DNA from 4 places in the Aeromicrobium halocynthiae genome. Region 3 is predicted to be linked to each of the others. Evidence: predicted binding sites of a transcription regulator. Region 3 holds the regulator's gene; each other region holds the start of a gene.
What was found. Region 3 encodes LexA, which represses DNA repair genes until DNA is damaged. Its sites were predicted from a motif close to TCGAACANNTGTTCGA; they were not measured.
Positions count from the first base shown of each region.

Region 1 (4,211 bases), on a different contig from region 3:
GGAGTGGTCGCAGGCCGACATCGACGCCGCCGGGTACTCGCCGCTCACCCAGGAGTCGTTGGACGAGGGCTTGACGCTGGACGAGCTGGCCGAGGCCGCTGTCCGCGAGAGCGACAACACCGCCACGAACCTCGTGCTCGAGCGGCTGGGTGGGCCGGCGGGGCTCGAGAACGCGCTGCGTTCGGCGGGCGACGAGGAGACGAGCGTCGATGCCGTCGAGCCGGGCATCAACGACGTGACGCCTGGTGAACCCGCCAACACGACGACGCCGGCGGCGTTCGCCGCGTTGCTGGAGTCGATCGCCAAGGGCGACTGGCTCGAGTCGGCGGACCGCGAGCGGCTGTTCGACTGGATGTCGGGGAACGCGACGGGCGATCCGTTGATTCGGGCCGGTGCGCCGGAGGGGTGGATCGTGCTCGACAAGTCCGGGGGCGCGGGTCCGCGGCGCGGCGACGTCGCTCTCGTCCACCCGCCCGGTCGTGAGCCGATCGTGCTCGTCGTGCTGACCGAGCGCAACGACCTGTCGGCCGACTACGACGACGCGCTGGTCGCCGAGGCGGCGGCCTTGGTGCTGGGCGCGCTGGACTGACGAGGGGTTCTCACCCGGCGCGGACGGTGTCGGCGGGGACCTCGCGTCCGGTGGGCAGGATCCATCGCAGGACGTCGTGTCCCTTCATGGAGTGGTGTCTCCTGCACAGTGCCCACATGTTCGATCCGTTGGTCGCCCCGGTGGGCCAGGGTTCTCGGTGGTCGAGGTCGCATCGTTCGGCGGGGACCCGGCATCCGGGTGCTCGGCAGACGCCGTCTCTGAATCTGATGGCCTTGGCGAGGGTTTCTGGGGCGAATCGTCCGACGTAGTCGTGAGCGAGGACGTCGCTGGTGACGGGGTCGGTGATGATGCGGTGCCAGAAGGTGTCGTCGGGGTCGATGTTCTCGAGGATCCACGACGCGGGGACGGACCACTCGCCGTCGGAGGACTCGGCGTGGCCGTCGATGAGTCCGGTGAGGACGTCGGCCTCGATGGTGACGGCGATGTCGCCGGTGACGGTGGGGAGGTCGGTGGTCTCGCCGTGGGTGAGCCAGGAGACGAACAGGTCGGCGCTGCGCTGCGGCAGCGTCCGATCGTCGTCATCGTCCAGAGGAACGCGGGCGGCGCGGTCGAGGCGCTTCATCACCGCCGCTGCCTGGTGGGACGGCAGGTAGGCCGAGAGCCAGGACATGCCGTCCTCGAGGTGGTGCAGGGACACGTGCCGCTGGGCGCGGGCCTTCTCGGCCCGGTCGAGGGCTTCGTCGGGCTCGATGCGGGTGACGAACCGCTTGATCCAGGCCCGCAGCTCAGCGGTGGTGTGGGTGGTCGCATACGCGAGGGCCTTCTCGTCGAGCAGCGCCCACGAGGACTCCCGTTCCAGCCGATCCAATCCCGTGGAGATCTCCCGCACCCGCGAAGCGTCGATCAGCCCGTCGCAGAACGCCGCCCAGCAGGCGGGTGCGTGGGCGACCATCCGATCGGCCGTCGCGAGCCGTGCCCAGACCTGGTTCTCCGACAGGCCCATCGCTTGCCCGATCGACATCGGGATCGCCGAGCGCTCCACGAGCTGACGCATGGACCCGTCGAGCCGACTGATGCGTGCCTCTTCGGCATCGCGGAACGCGAGCATCGCCGAGTACATCGCCGCCTCACCCCGAGCCGCCGTGCGAGCAGCCATGACCATGGCCTCCTCGCTCGTGCTGTCCCCGATGTCCATGAATCAAACATACGTGCGACCACCGACAGTCCTCTGAGCGCGGAATCGTGATGTCTCAGGACATCGGTGACACGTCCGATCGCGGTCTCGTCGGAGCTGGCGAAGGGGTGGTCGACGTGGAAGATCAGGTCGGTCGATCGGTCCGCTGGCCGCGGCCCGGGACGGTAGGCCTGATGCTTCTCCTGCCGGCCAGTGCGTTGCTGGCCCTCAGTGGGTACGCAGTCATCGGACCGACGGCGACGGTCGTCGCTGCAATGGGCGCCGTCGTGGCGACGTCACTGCTCGTGGTGGGCACGTGGGGCGAGGCGGGACCACGGACGCCGGGATCGGAGGGGCGTTCCGAACGGTCCTCCGCGACCTCAGGGACGTCGTCTCGACGGTGTTCTGACCGCCGCGGCGCTCAGCCCAGGCGCTCGACCAGCGCCCGCCCCAGAGCACGCCCGGAGAGGAAGGCCGTCTCGATCGACGACGTCTCACCCCAGGAGTCGCCGCACGCCCCGACGAGGTCGTCGCCGAGATGGAAGGGGCGACCGTGGCCGGCGACGGGACGCGAGTACGTCCACCGCTGGACGTGGATCAGCGTCGGCTCCTCGGCGGGCGCGTCGACCACCTCGCGCAGTGCTGCGAGCATCGGCTCGGCCGCGGTGAGCGGGTCGGTCAGGTGGCGGCGGGAGCGGTCAGCGGTGCTGTGCGCGACCAGCACGGGGGCGTCGTCGCCGCGTCGGCGACCGTCGTCGGCGACGAACGCGAGGTCGGGGTGGTCGTTCACGAACAGGGCGTCCGGCATCGACCACGTCCGCCGCTCCCAGCCGGCAGTGAGGGCGTGCGCCGGCTCGTACGGGTCGTCGAGCGCCTCGTGCGCCGGCGACCCGACCTCCAGCAGCGGGCGCGCCTGTGGATCGGGCAGAGCGAGCGCCACCGCGTCGACAGCCTCGCCGTCGACGCTGGGACCGGCGCCGACGACCGTCACGCGCTCGACCGGGGCGGCGCTGCGCACGTCGAGCCCCGCCGCGAGGTCCTGCACGAGCGAGCGCAACCCACCGGGCGCGGCCCATCGCATCGGCCCGGTCGTCGTTCCGACGTCCTCGGGACTCCAGGTGCCGAACGTGTCGGTCCACGGTCGGGCCAGGCCCCGCTCCTGCCAGTCGTCGACCCGCGCGGCGAAGGCGTCGTCACGCACGGTGAAGTAGCCGGCGCCGATGTCGACGACCCGTTCGTCGTGGCGCCGCAGGGCCATCCGGCCACCGGGGCGTCGTCCCCGGTCGCGCAGGACCGCCTCGTGGCCCGCGGCGACGAGCTCGCGAGCGCACACCACGCCGGACAAGCCGGCTCCGACGACGACGATCGATGCCACCGTCCGATCGTCCCACCGCGCGCAGGATCCGCAGGCCGTCGCGCGGGGTCCCAACGCGTCGGCCACCGGTCCCCGGCCGTTCACCGGACCCGGCCGCGTCGGTTCACCCGCGCCTGCGCGCAATGGACCCGTGGAGCCACGGAGCACCGGCCGTCGCGCGCGCCGGCGACCCGGCACAGGGGTCTTCCAGCACGGGGTGGCCTCCGGCGACCCGCTGCCGCACGCGGTGCTGCTCGGGACACGCGTGACGGTGCGGCCGGACGCCGTGCCCGGCTCGGGCGTCGGCGAGGCCGTCGACGTCGCCTGGGAGGTCTCCCGCCGACCGGACTTCGGCACCCTCGCCGCGGACGAGGCCAACGAAAGGTGTTCTCGGCCCGAAGGTGCGCTCGAGCGGGCGATTCGGGCCCGGCGGTGCCTGCATGAGAGACTGGAACGACGCCCCCGGGCCGTGGTCGCCGACGTCAGGCTCGAGCCCGCCCCGTGGCGTCCGACGACCCCCGTAGCCCATCCAGGAGTTCCGCACGTGAAGAGCAGCACCGAGTCCCTGAGCCCCACCCGGGTCAAGCTCACCATCGAGGTCCCGTTCGAGGAGTTCAAGCCGAACCTCGACAAGGCGTACAAGCAGATCGGTGGGCAGATCCAGGTGCCCGGCTTCCGCAAGGGCAAGGTGCCTGCGGCGATCGTCGACCAGCGGGTCGGTCGCGACGCGGTCCTCAGCGAGGCCGTCAACGCCGCGCTGCCCGACTGGTACCGCCAGGCGCTGGAGGAGACGAACGTCCAGCCGCTGAGCCAGCCGGAGATCGACCTCACGAAGTTCGCCGACGGGGAGGACATCGAGATCACCGCCGAGCTCGACGTGCGTCCCGAGCTCGACCTGCCCGACCTCGCCGACATCACCGTGAAGGTCGAGGACGCCGAGGTCACCGCCGAGGACGTCACCGAGCAGATCGACGCCCTGCGCGAGCGCTTCGCCACGACCACCGACGTCGAGCGTCCTGCTGCCGACGGCGACGCCCTGACCATCGACCTCGTCGCGAAGGACAAGGACGGGGAGCCGATCGACGGAGCCGAGGCCAACGCCATGCCGTACACGGTCGGATCGGGCGTCCTGC
Region 1 covers NZ_BAAAPY010000003.1:50,574-54,784, reverse strand. The annotation lists gene bla (class A beta-lactamase) at 1-589, shown strand, start outside; gene ABD213_RS05780 (HNH endonuclease signature motif containing protein) at 600-1,745, opposite strand; gene ABD213_RS05775 (NAD(P)/FAD-dependent oxidoreductase) at 2,146-3,099, opposite strand; gene tig (trigger factor) at 3,230-4,211, shown strand, end outside.
Region 1: a site for LexA is predicted at 1,749-1,764, ahead of ABD213_RS05780 (HNH endonuclease signature motif containing protein). Genes of this name have one in related genera too.

Region 2 (4,211 bases), on a different contig from region 3:
CGGTGGCGCTCGTCGGCGCGCTCCTCGTGTGAGGGAGGAGAGCTCAGGGCTGCCCGGCGACGATGGCGAGCCCGGTGGCGTCCGAGGCCTGCTGGAGGCCGCCGGCATCCGTGAGGTCGGTGAACCCGAGTCCCTCCATGCGCTCCACGGCGTCGGCCGAACGGATCCCGCTGCGGCAGTAGACGACGACCTGGGCGTCGGTGTCGAGCTGCGTGACCCTCTCGTCGAAGTCGTCGGCGCTCACGTCGATGTTCTGCGCGCCCGCCAGGTGCCCCTCGACGAACTCCTCGGGCGTGCGGACGTCGAGGATCACGGTCTCGTCGGTGACGTCGACGGACTCCCCCGAGCACGCCGTGAGTGCCCCGACGGCCACGAGCGTGGCGAGGACGAGGACCACGGGTCGACGAAGGACGGGACGGGGCGAACGGTTCGGCACGGTCAGGCTCCTCGGGACGTCGTCTCGACGGGTCGGGCACCAGCCTAGGCAACCGCACCACGAGCGGACCGGTGGACACCTAGACTGCGGGCGTCGTCGGCGAGGCCGGCAGGAGGAGGGGCGCCGTGGGCGGCTACGTGGTGACCGGGGCAGCAGGGTTCATCGGACGGACGCTCGTGGCGCGCCTGCGGGCTGCGGGGCACGACGTCCGGGGAGTCGACGTCCGCGCCGACGTCGCCCTCGGGGTCGAGGCCGGCGACATCACCGACCCGGGGTCGTGGGCGCACCTGATCCGCAGCGGTGACGTCGTCGTGCACACCGCAGCACTCGTCTCCAACCTGCCGACGCTGGAGGAGGCGTGGCGGGTCAACACCCTCGGCACGCGTCGGGTGATCGAGGCGGCGATGGCGGCAGGGGCGTCGAGGGTGGTCTACCTGTCGTCCGTGCGCGCCTTCTCCGACACGGGCTTTCCCGACGGGGTCAGCGAGGACCACCCGGTCCGCCCCGACGGGAACCCGTACGTCGACACCCGGATCGCGGCGGAGCAGGTGACGCTCGCTGCGCACGCGTCGGGACAGATGGAGACCGTCGTCGTCCGCCCGGGCGACGTCTACGGTCCCGGGTCGCGGCCGTGGACCGTGCTTCCGGTGCAGATGATGCAGGCGCGGCAGTTCCTCCTGCCCGCGTTCGGGCGCGGTGTCTTCAGCCCGGTGTACGTCGACGACCTCGTCGAGGGTCTCGTGCTCGCCGCGGACCGTCCGGAGGCGGCTGGCCAGGTATTCACGCTCGCGGGCGGTGTCGGGGTCTCGTGTCGGGAGTTCTTCGGTCACTACCAGCGGATGGTGGGGCGTCGAGCGGTGCTGCTGCCGACGTGGGTCGCACTCGGTCTCGCCTGGGCCAAGAGCGTCCTGGTCCGCGTCCGCGGGCTCGACGACGAGACCAACACGACCGCCGTGCGCTACCTGTGCCGTACCGGCACGTACTCCATCGAGAAGGCCCGCCGGATGCTCGGCTACGAACCGCAGGTGGGGCTCGAGGAGGGGATGCGGCGGACCGCAGAGTGGCTGCGTGAGGAGGAGCTGGTGTGTCGACCACCGGGGACCTGCACGTGAGCGACGCCGAGATCCACGTGTGGGCGGCTGACCCCTCGAGCGCTCCCGACACGTAGTCAGTGCGGTCCCACAGGGCCGTCATCGCTGCCTCATTCAACCCCGCCAGCGCGCTCAGTGGGCTGTCGGTGGTCGCACGTATGTTTGATTCATGGAGATCGGGGAAAGCACGAGCGACGAGGCCATGGTCTCCGCGACTCGTGCTGTGGCGCGGGCCGAGGCGGCTCAATTCTCGGCGATGCTCGCGTTCCGCGACGCCGAAGAGGCGCGCATCAGTCGGCTCGACGGCTCGATGCGTCAGCTCGTGGAGCGGTCGGCGATCCCGATGTCGATCGGGCAGGCGATGGGCCTGTCGGAAAATCAGGTCTGGTCCCGCCTCGCGACCGCGGACCGGATGGTCGCCCACGCACCTGCCTGCTGGGCCGCGTTCACCGAGGGCCTGATCGACGCCGCCCGCGTCCGGGAGATCTCTGCGGGGCTGGACCGGCTCGAGCGGGAGTCCTCGTGGGCGCTGCTCGACTCCAAGGCCCTCGCCTACGCCACCACCCACACCACCGCTGAGCTCCGCTCGTGGATCAAGCGATTCGTCACCCGCATCGAGCCCGACGAGGCCCTCGATCGGGCCGAGAAGGCCCGCGAGCAGCGGCACGTGTCCCTGCACCACCTCGAGGACGGCATGTCCTGGCTCTCGGCCTACCTGCCGTCCCACCAGGCAGCCGCGGTGATGAAGCGCCTCGACCGCGCAGCCCGCCAGCCTGTCAACGATTCCGACGACCGGACGCTGCCGCAGCGCACCGCCGACCTGTACGTCTCCTGGCTCACCCACGGCCAGACCACCGACCTCCCGACCGTGACCGGTGACGTCGCCGTCACCATCGAGGCCGACGTCCTCACCGGACTCACCGACGGACACGCCGAGTCCAGTGATGGCGAATGGTCCGTCCCCGCCTCGTGGATCCTGACCGACGTCGACGCAGATGACACCTTCTGGCACCGCATCATCACCGACCCGGTGAGCGACAACATCCTGGCTCACGACTACGTCGGACGCTTCGCCCCCGAGACCCTCGCCAAGGCCATCAGATTCAGAGACGCCGTCTGCCGAGCACCCGGATGCCGGGTACCTGCCGAACGGTGCGACCTCGACCACCGAGAACCCTGGCCCACCGGGGCGACCAACGGATCGAACATGTGGGCACTGTGCAGGAGACACCACTCCATGAAGGGCCACGACGTCCTGCGATGGATCCTGCCCACTGGACGCGAGGTCCCCATCGAAGCCGCCCTCACCGGCTGATCCTCATCTACCCCTGCACTCGCGCAGACGTCGACACCGAGGGATGTTCGGTTGAGCGGGCCGTTCCTGCGGGCGATCAGCGACGCTGCTTGGCGGCCCGCATGCGCTCGGAGGCGTTGAGGATGACCTTGCGGATCCGCACGTGGTTCGGGGTCACCTCGACGCACTCGTCCTCGCGGCAGAACTCCAGGCACTGCTCGAGCGAGAGCTTCTTCGGGGGGATGACCTTCTCGAAGTTGTCCGACGTCGCCGAGCGGATGTTGGTCTGCTTCTTCTCCTTGGTGATGTTGACGTCCATGTCGTCGTCACGGGAGTTCTCGCCGACGATCATGCCCTCGTAGACCTCGGTGGAGGGCTCGACGAACAGCACGCCGCGCTCCTGCAGGTTGGTCATCGCGAACGACGTGACGGCACCGGAGCGGTCGGCCACGAGAGAGCCTGACGGGCGGGTCGAGATCTCGCCGAACCACGGCTCGTAGCCCTCGGAGATGTGGTGGGCGATGCCGGTGCCGCGCGTGTCGGTGAGGAACTCGGTGCGGAAGCCGATCAGCCCGCGGGCCGGCACCAGGAACTCCATGCGCACCCAGCCGGTGCCGTGGTTGACCATCTGCTCCATGCGACCCTTGCGGACGGCGAGCAGCTGGGTGATGGTGCCGAGGTACTCCTCGGGCGCGTCGATCGTGAGGCGCTCGACGGGCTCGTGGACCTTCCCGTCGATCTCCTTGGTGACCACCTGCGGCTTGCCGACGGTCAGCTCGTACCCCTCGCGGCGCATCTGCTCGACGAGGATGGCCAGGGCCAGCTCGCCACGTCCCTGGACCTCCCACGCGTCGGGGCGGTCGGTGGGCAGGACGCGGATCGAGACGTTGCCGATGAGCTCGGCGTCGAGACGGTCCTTGACCAGGCGCGCCGTCACCTTGGTGCCCTTCTCGCGACCCGCGAGGGGGGACGTGTTCGTGCCGATCGTCATGGAGATCGCCGGCTCGTCGACGTGGATGAGCGGCAGGGCCACCGGGTTCTCCGGGTCGGCGAGGGTCTCGCCGATGTTGATGCTCGCCATGCCCGCGATGGCGACGATGTCGCCCGGGCCGGCGGACTCGCCGGGCTTGCGCTCGAGCGCCTCGGTCACGAGCAGCTCGGTGACCTTGACCCGCTCGACGGACCCGTCGCGCTTCATCCACGCGACCTGCTGGCCCTTCTTGAGGGTGCCCTCCTTGACGCGCACGAGCGCGAGGCGTCCGAGGAAGGGGGACGAGTCGAGGTTCGTGACGTGCGCCTGCAGGGGTGCGCCCTCGGTGTACTCGGGGGCGGGGACCGTGTCGAGGATGGTCTGGAACAGCGGGACGAGGTCCTCGTTGTCGGGCAGGCC
Region 2 covers NZ_BAAAPY010000012.1:29,399-33,609, reverse strand. The annotation lists gene ABD213_RS13545 (hypothetical protein) at 1-32, shown strand, start outside; gene ABD213_RS13540 (rhodanese-like domain-containing protein) at 44-436, opposite strand; gene ABD213_RS13535 (NAD-dependent epimerase/dehydratase family protein) at 562-1,548, shown strand; gene ABD213_RS13530 (HNH endonuclease signature motif containing protein) at 1,697-2,842, shown strand; gene typA (translational GTPase TypA) at 2,919-4,211, opposite strand, start outside.
Region 2: a site for LexA is predicted at 1,678-1,693, ahead of ABD213_RS13530 (HNH endonuclease signature motif containing protein). Genes of this name have one in related genera too.

Region 3 (4,211 bases):
CGGGTCGGCGCCGGACAGTCGGACGGTGTCGGCGTCCTCGTCGACCCACCGCGCATAGGTCTGCGGCGTCACCTCAGGGTGGAACTGCCACGCGATGGCCGGGGTGCCGAGGCTCTCGTCGGTGAAGCACTGCGGACCGAACCAGCTGCTGCCGAGGACACGGGCCTGCTGCGGCGGCACCATGACGTCGCGGTGGAACTGCGCCCAGGGACCCTCGGGGCACAGGACCGGGTCGACGGTGTCGACCCGCTTGAACCCCACCTCGGGGTCGTCGCCCCGGTAGGAGGTGCCGCCGAGGGCGCGGGCGAGGACCTGCGCGCCGAAGCAGATGCCCATCACCGGGGTGCCGGCGCGCAGCGCCGCACGGACGAGCGCCTCCTCGGCCTCGACCGACGCCTGCCAGCGAGGCTCGTGGGCGCCGCGCTCGGAGCCGAGCAGCAGCACGAGGGCCGACTCGCCGAGATCGGTGAAGACCGGCAGCTCGTCGCGGTCGAGCCACTCGGGGCGGTAGCCGAGCTGGGTCAGCCGAGCGACGACGTACCCGCCGTCGCGATCGGTGTCGTCGGCCACGACGTGGAAGCGCATGGCGTCATCATGCCCGTCCGCTCGTCGCCTCGACGCGCGCAGGGTCGGGACCGCCGGCTGCGGGGACGTCACGCCTGCGGCGGCAAAGGTGAACCCGACAGAGAGCCCGATCCGCGCACGACAACGGACACGGTGAGGGGTGCGGACCGCTCGGGCCGCACCCCTCACAGCGTTCTCGAGTGCCTCACTCGTAGACGGGCACCGCGAGCTCGCGGCCCATCTGCAGGGCACCGGCGCTGGAGAGCGCGTTCATGCGCATGATGTCGTCGACCGTGCGGCGCGGGTCGCCCGTGGGGTTGGCCTCGACGGCGATCTGCCAGAGGGTCTGGCCCGGCTGGACCGTCACGACCGTGGTGGCCGGGACGTCGCCCCGCTCACCGGAGGCGACGACCGACGGGCCGAGGGCCACGACGGCGAAGGCGATGACGGCGAGGGCCGCTGCCAGCACGACGAGGCGACCGCGACGCGTCAGGCGCACCGCGCCGGCGGAGCCGGAGGTCGAGGAGATGGGCCGCGTCGACGTGCGGGGCGCAGTGGTGAAGTGGCCGGGAGCGAGGGTGATGGTGCTCATGGGTGCCTCCGTGGGGAAGGGAACGGGTGCTGTGGAGTGAGGTGTCCGACCGAGGTCCGCGATGTCACTCGATCCGGGCCGCGGGGTGGTGCGACGGGGAACAGACGTTCGATCGAACACGTGTACGACACTACGACAGACCTCGGACAAAAACAGCCCCGAATCGAACGCGGGAGCGACATCGACCCCATCAGGCCTGGAATCGCGGGCAGAAATTTTTCGCAAGAAGTTTCGCGAGGCGTGTTCACGACACGCCGATCGAACAGATGTTTGGATCTGTCCGTGGAGGTCGTTACGGTGATCACATGAGCGACGACACGAAGACCTCCGACTCCCCCGAGGCTGGTACGCCAGCGGGCACGACCGCCCAGGCACCCCGCCGCGGCCGCCCGAAGGGTTCCAAGAACTCCCCGCGCGAGCTGCCCGACGGTCCGGTCGACGAGATGACCGGCCTGACCGAGCGGCAGCAGAAGATCCTCGTCTTCCTGCGCGAGATGATCGAGAAGCACGGCTACCCGCCCAGCATGCGCGAGATCGGTGTCGCCGTCGGCCTGGCCAGCACGTCCTCGGTCGCGCACCAGCTGCGCGTCCTGGAGCGTCTGGGCTACGTCCGGCGCGACCCGAACCGGCCGCGTGCCCTGGAGATCTTCCTGCCCGAGGTCCTCAAGGCCCGTCGCACGCTCGGTCCGGCCGAGGAGGACGAGGCCGACTCCACCGGCATCGGCGACGCCCGCCCCGCCGCCACGTACGTCCCGATGGTCGGCACGATCGCCGCCGGCGGGCCGATCCTCGCCGAGGAGCGGGTCGAGGACGTCCTTCCCCTTCCTGCCTCCATCGTCGGCGACGGCACCCTGTTCCTGCTGCAGGTCCAGGGCGACTCGATGATCGACGCGGCGATCTGCGAGGGCGACTTCGTCGTCGTGCGCCAGCAGCCGATGGCCGAGAACGGCGAGATCGTGGCCGCCATGCTCGACGGCGAGGCCACCGTCAAGACGTTCCAGCGCAAGGACGGCGCCACCTGGCTGATGCCGCACAACGAGAACTACTCCCCGATCGACGGCACCCACGCCACCATCTTGGGCAAGGTCACCGCGGTCCTTCGTCGTCTCTGACCCGGGGGCCGACCAGCGCAGGGCGTCAGCCCTGACCCACCGACCGCGACGTCAGGACTCGTCGAGTCGTCGCAGCGCGCCGAGCACGGCGTCGCGGTCGGTGGTGCGCCACATCGGCGGCAGGGACGCTGCCAGGAACGACCCGTACCGGGCGGTGACCAGTCGGGGGTCCAGGACCGCCACGACCCCGCGGTCGTCGGCGCGGCGGATCAACCGCCCGGCTCCCTGGGCCAGCAGCAGCGCGGCATGGCTCGCCGCGACGCTCATGAACCCGTTGCCCCCGCGCTTCTCGACCAGACGCTGGCGGGCGCTCATGAGTGGGTCGTCCGGGCGCGGGAACGGCACCCGGTCGATGATCACCAGCTGACACGTCGAGCCCGGCAGGTCGACGCCCTGCCACAGGCTCAACGTGCCGAACAGGCAGGTGGAGTCCGTCACCGCGAATCGCCGCGCCAGCTCCGGCAGCTGCGCGTCGCCCTGGCACCAGATGTCGAGGTCCGGGAGTCGCTCGCGCGTCGCCGCGGCAGCGGCCTCGGCGGCCCGGCGCGAGGAGAACAGCCCGAGGGTGCGTCCGCCGGCGGCCTCGACGAGCGCGGCGATCTCGTCCAGCTGCGCCTCCTGCAGCCCGTCGCGGCCCGGAGCCGGCAGGTGCTTGGCGACGTAGAGGATGCCCTGGCGGCCGTAGTCGAAGGGCGAGCCGACGTCGATGCCGCGCCACGACTCCTCGTCCCCGGCAGGCAGGCCGAGCGAGACCGCCAGCGGGTCGAACCCGCCGCCGAGGGTCAGCGTGGCCGAGGTCAGCACGACGGTCTTCTCGGCGAACAGTCGGTCGCGCAGCGCGAGGGAGACGTCGATCGGCGCGATGCGCAGCAGCGGCGCGCCGCTGCGCGTCTCTGCCACCCACAGCACCTCCGTCTCCTTGCCCGCAGCCATCCGCTCGGCGATCGTGCGCAGCTCCTCCAGCTGCGCCTTGGCCTGCTGACGGCCGGCGTCCTCACCGTCCTTCTCGTCGGCGGGCTTGACCAGCGCGGAGACCACGTTGCGGGCCGCGTCGCGCACCATCGCGAGGGCCTCGGACAGCGCCTCCTCCGCTCGCTCGATCCGACCCACCTGCGTGTGGCTCAACGCGTCACCGAGCGCGTCGGCGGCCTCGGTGAGGTCGTCGACGGCACGGTCGGCACGTTCGCCCCGCACCTGCGAGCGGGCGCGCCGCGCCGCGCGCTCGACGGCGCCCGCGTCGAGCTCCGCGGTGGCAGCCTGCGTGACGCGCGCGGCCAGCTCGTGGGCCTCGTCGACGACCACGGCGTCGTACTCGGGCAACATCGGGACGCCGTCGATCGCGTCGATCGCCAGCAGCGCGTGGTTGGTGACGACGACGTCGGCCTGCGCGGCGTCGTCGCGGGCACGCTCGGCGAAGCACTCCTCGGCGTAGGAGCAGCGGGTGGCGCCCAGACACTCGCGGTGGTTGACGCTGATCTGGCGCCACGCCCGCTCGGAGTGCGCGGGGGCGGAGTCGCGGTCGCCGACACTCTCCTTCTCGGCCTGGTCCTCGGCCCAGCGGCGCAGCGTCACGACCTCCGCGCCCAGCTCGCCCTCGGGCACCTCCACGAGCACCCCCTGGTCGTCCGGGACGCCCTCGCGCACCCGGTGCAGGCAGGCGTAGTTGGCCCGGCCCTTGACCACCGCGCAGTGCGGCACCTCGGCACCGACCGAGGCAGCGGCCGACCGCAGCGCGGGGATGTCGCGCTCGATGAGCTGGTGCTGCAGGGCGAGCGTCGCCGTCGCGATCACGACCCGCTCGCCGTGCAGCATGCTCGGCACGAGGTAGCCGAGGGACTTGCCGGTGCCCGTCCCCGCCTGCACCAGCAGGTGTCGCTCCTGGTCCAGCGCCTCCGCGACGGTCTCGGCCATCGTCACCTGGCCGGGCCGTTCGCTGCCGCCGA
Region 3 covers NZ_BAAAPY010000006.1:138,913-143,123, reverse strand. The annotation lists gene ABD213_RS10115 (type 1 glutamine amidotransferase) at 1-585, opposite strand, end outside; gene ABD213_RS10110 (LysM peptidoglycan-binding domain-containing protein) at 770-1,156, opposite strand; gene lexA (transcriptional repressor LexA) at 1,462-2,268, shown strand; gene ABD213_RS10100 (ATP-dependent DNA helicase) at 2,320-4,211, opposite strand, start outside.

Region 4 (4,211 bases), on a different contig from region 3:
GGCAGCTGGCGGCCAAGACGCTGCGGCCGCTGCCGAACGAGCACAAGCCGTTGTCGGACGAGGCGCGGGCGCGGATGCGGTACGTCGACCTGATCGTGCGGCCAGAGGCCCGTGAGAACGTCCGCGTCAAGGCCAGGGTGCTGCAGTCGCTGCGCCGCACGCTGGACGAGCGTGACTACGTCGAGGTGGAGACGCCGGTCCTGCAGCACACGAACGGCGGTGCGGCGGCGCGTCCGTTCGCCACCCACGTCAACGCGTACGACGAGGACGCCTTGCTGCGGATCGCGCTGGAGCTGCACCTCAAGCGGGCGCTGGTGGGCGGCATCGACCGCGTCTACGAGATCGGCAAGACGTTCCGCAACGAGGGCGTCGACAACACGCACAACCCCGAGTTCATGATGCTCGAGGTGTACGAGGCGTACGGCTCCTATGACACGATGGCGGACCTGGTACGTGACCTCGTCCTCGACGCTGCTCGTGCGGTCGGGAAGACGGTCGTGCCGGGTCGTGACGGCACGGAGATCGACCTGGAGCAGCCATGGCGGCGCGCCACGGTCCACGAGCTGGTCTCGGAGGCCGTCGGCAGGACGGTGACGGTCGAGACGTCGCTGGGTGAGCTGCAGGCGTTGGCGGGCAAGCACGACGTGGCGCTGCGCGACCACTGGGGCGAGGGCGAGGTGGTGCTTGAGCTGTTCGAGAAGCTGGTGGAGCACACGCTGATCGCGCCGACGTTCGTGTGCGACTACCCGGAGGCGGTGCGGCCGTTGGCGAAGAAGCACCGGTCGACGCCGGGTCTGGTGGAGGCGTGGGACCTCATCATCAACGGGGTGGAGCTGGCGCCGGCGTACTCGGAGCTGAACGACCCGGTGATCCAGCGGGAGCGGTTGGAGGAGCAGGCGCGGCTCGCGGCGGCGGGGGACCCGGAGGCGATGGACGTCGACGAGGACTTCCTGCGGGCGCTGGAGTTCGGCATGCCGCCGGCCGGGGGCATGGGTCTGGGCGTCGACCGGCTGGTGATGCTGCTGCAGGGCATCGGCATCCGCGAGGCGATCCTCTTCCCGATCGGTCGTCGGGAGTAGGTCAGATGGCGAGAAGCGTGTCGGCGGGGACCTCGCGGCCGGAGGGCAGGATCCATCGCAGGACGTCGTGGCCCTTCATGGAGTGGTGTCGCCTGCACAGTGCCCACATGTTGTCCCCGTTGGTGGGGCCGGTGGGCCAGGGTTCTCGGTGGTCGAGGTCGCACCTCCCTGCCGGTACCCGGCACCCTGGTGCTCGGCAGACTCCGTCCCTGAATCTGATGGCCTTGGCGAGGGTCTCGGGGGCGAACCGTCCGACGTAGTCGTGAGCGAGAACATCGCTGGTGACGGGATCGGTGACGATCCGGTGCCAGAAGGTGTCGTCAGGATCGATCTCGTCGAGGATCCACGAGACCGGGACGGACCACTCGCCGTCGGAGGACTCGGCGTGGCCGTCGATGAGTCCGGTGAGCACGTCGGCCTCGATGGTGACGGCGACGTCGCCGGTGATCGTCGGGAGGTCGGTGGTCTCGCCGTGGGTGAGCCACGAGACGAACAGGTCGGCGGTCCGCTGCGGCAACGTGCGGTCGTCCTCGTCGTCGACGGGGATGCGTGCGGCGCGGTCGAGGCGTTTCATCACCGCGGCTGCCTGGTGGGAGGGGAGGTAGGCCGAGAGCCAGGACATGCCGTCCTCGAGGTGGTGCAGGGACACGTGCCGCTGCTCACGGGCCTTCTCGGCCCGATCGAGCGCCTCGTCGGGCTCGACGCGGGTGACGAACCGCTTGATCCAGGCCCGCAGCTCACTGGTGGTGTGGGTGGTGGCATAGGCGAGGGCCTTCTCGTCGAGCAGCGCCCACGAGGACTCCCGCTCGAGCCGGTCCAGACCGGTGGAGATCTCCCGCACCCGCGCGGCGTCAATCAGCCCGTCGCAGAAGGCAGCCCAGCACGCGGGTGCGTGCTCGATGACCCGGTCGGCGACGGCGAACCGCGACACCACCTGGTGCTCCGACAGACCCATCGCCTGACCGATCTCCATCGCGATCATCGACCGCTCCACCAGGGCCCGCATCGACGAGTCCAGCTCGCCAATGCGGGCCTCCTCGACGTCGCGGTAGCGCACCATGGCGGCGAACGAGGCGGCCTCGGCCTGCGCGAGCGAGCGCGAGACCAGCTCCAGATCGTCGACTGCTGCACCTACCAACTCTTCCATGTAACGAACATACACTCGACTGCTGACAATGTCTGCCGCCGATCCACAGGTCAACCACCGAGGTGGAACCGTAGGGTGGAGCGATGTCGGACGCTGGCGCATGGGAGCCCCTCGAGTTCGATGAGCCGTTGGTTGCGTGGACCTCCTCGACCATTCGGCGGCTCGACCTGCGCTGCATGGACATGGAGGTCCGCGGCATCGGGCTGAGGATGGACGGCCCGACCGCTCAGGACCTCGCCCTCGTCCTTCCCGTGACCTGGTCTCACAGGGGTGTCGACGCCGTCATCATTTTCCCCGACCCGGAGGAATGGGGCGCCTCTGCTCACGTCCGACGCGAGGAGCGGGAGTCCGGGAGGACGGTCCACCACTGCGACGACGCGGGGGACGAGTCGACCTGGAACCTGGTGTTCGGCGCGGTGTCCTGTACGTCCGCACCCGACTCCGCCCGATGATCCGCTTCTCGTCCGCGGCCTGATCGTCGGTGCCCGGTGCCCGGTGCCCGGTGCCCTCGCCGTCTGGTGTGATCTCGAGACGCATGGACCGGCGCCCCCGGCACGGTCCGGGCTACTCGGTCACCACATGATGCGTCTCAGATGCCGGGGCTGTCGCTTGAGAGCGCCGCGCCGACGGCTTCACGCGCCGCAGCCGGATCGTCCGCAGCGAGCGCGACGCGGGCCGCCTCGCGGCACTGGTCCATCGTGACCGCGCCGAGCTGCGCGCCCACGGCGCGCACCGCGGTGGCGGCGCACGAGAGTGACGTGACGCCGAGCCCCGCGAGCACGCAGGCGAGCTGCGGGTCGGCGGCGGCCTCGCCGCACACGCCGACGGGCTTGTCCGCCTCCTGTCCGGCGGTGGCGATGATCTCGACGAGCCGCAGCAACCCCGGCTGCCACGGGTCGGTGAGGTCGCCGAGGTCGGCGGCCATGCGGTCGGCGGCGAAGGCGTACTGGCTGAGGTCGTTGGTGCCGACGGAGACGAAGTCGAGGTGCTCGAGCAGTCGGTCGGTCAGCAGAGCGGCCGACGGCGTCTCGATCATGACGCCCGGCGTGAGTCCGAGCGCCCGGACCTTGGCGGCGAAGTCCGCCGCCTCGGACAGCACGGAGACCATCGGCGCCATCACCCACGTCTCGGTGCCGGTGCGCTCGGCCGCGGCGGCGATCGCCTCGAGCTGGCGCTCCAGCAGCTCGGGCATGCGGCGGGCGACCCGCAGGCCCCGGACGCCGAGGGCCGGGTTGGGCTCGGTGCCCATGTCGGCGAACGCGAGCGGCTTGTCCGAGCCCGCGTCGAGCGTGCGCACGACGACCTTGTGCTCGCCGGCGGCCTGCAGGACCTTCGCGTACACGTCGGTCTGCTCCTCGACGGTCGGCTCCGAGCCGCGGTCGAGGAAGCTCAGCTCCGTGCGGTAGAGCCCGAACCCCTCGACGGGCTCCGCGGCGGCCCGCTCTGCACCGGCCGCGTCCTGGACGTTCGCGAGCACCTGGACGGGGGTGCCGTCAGCCGTCGCGCCCGGGCCGGCCCAGTCGGCGCTTGCGGCGCGGCGAGCCTCGTCGTGCTCGACGCGGCGGGTCGCCTCGACGGGGTCGGGGTCGGGGAGCACCTCGCCGGTACCACCGTCGACGAGGGCGCGCGCCGGCACGTCCTCCACCGGCAGGTCCGCGACGCCGACGACGCACGGGATCCCGAGCTGGCGGGCGATGATCGCGGTGTGGCTGGTGGTGCCGCCCAGGCGGCAGGCGATGCCCACGACGAGCTCGGGGTCGAGGCCGGCGGTGTCGGCGGGGGCGAGGTCGTCGGCGAACAGCACCGACGGCTCGGTGGGTGGCACGATGCCGGGCTCGGGCAGCCCGAGCAGCTCCGCGACGACGCGGTCGCGGACGTCGCGCAGGTCGGTCACGCGCTCGGCCATGAGGCCGCCAGCGGCGGTGAACATCGCCTCGAGCTCCTCGACGGCAGCGGTGACGGCCGTGGCCGGTCCGCGGTCCGCG
Region 4 covers NZ_BAAAPY010000003.1:267,432-271,642, reverse strand. The annotation lists gene lysS (lysine--tRNA ligase) at 1-1,079, shown strand, start outside; gene ABD213_RS06910 (HNH endonuclease signature motif containing protein) at 1,081-2,226, opposite strand; gene ABD213_RS06905 (hypothetical protein) at 2,403-2,678, shown strand; gene ABD213_RS06900 (putative PEP-binding protein) at 2,816-4,211, opposite strand, start outside.
Region 4: a site for LexA is predicted at 2,230-2,245, ahead of ABD213_RS06910 (HNH endonuclease signature motif containing protein). Genes of this name have one in related genera too.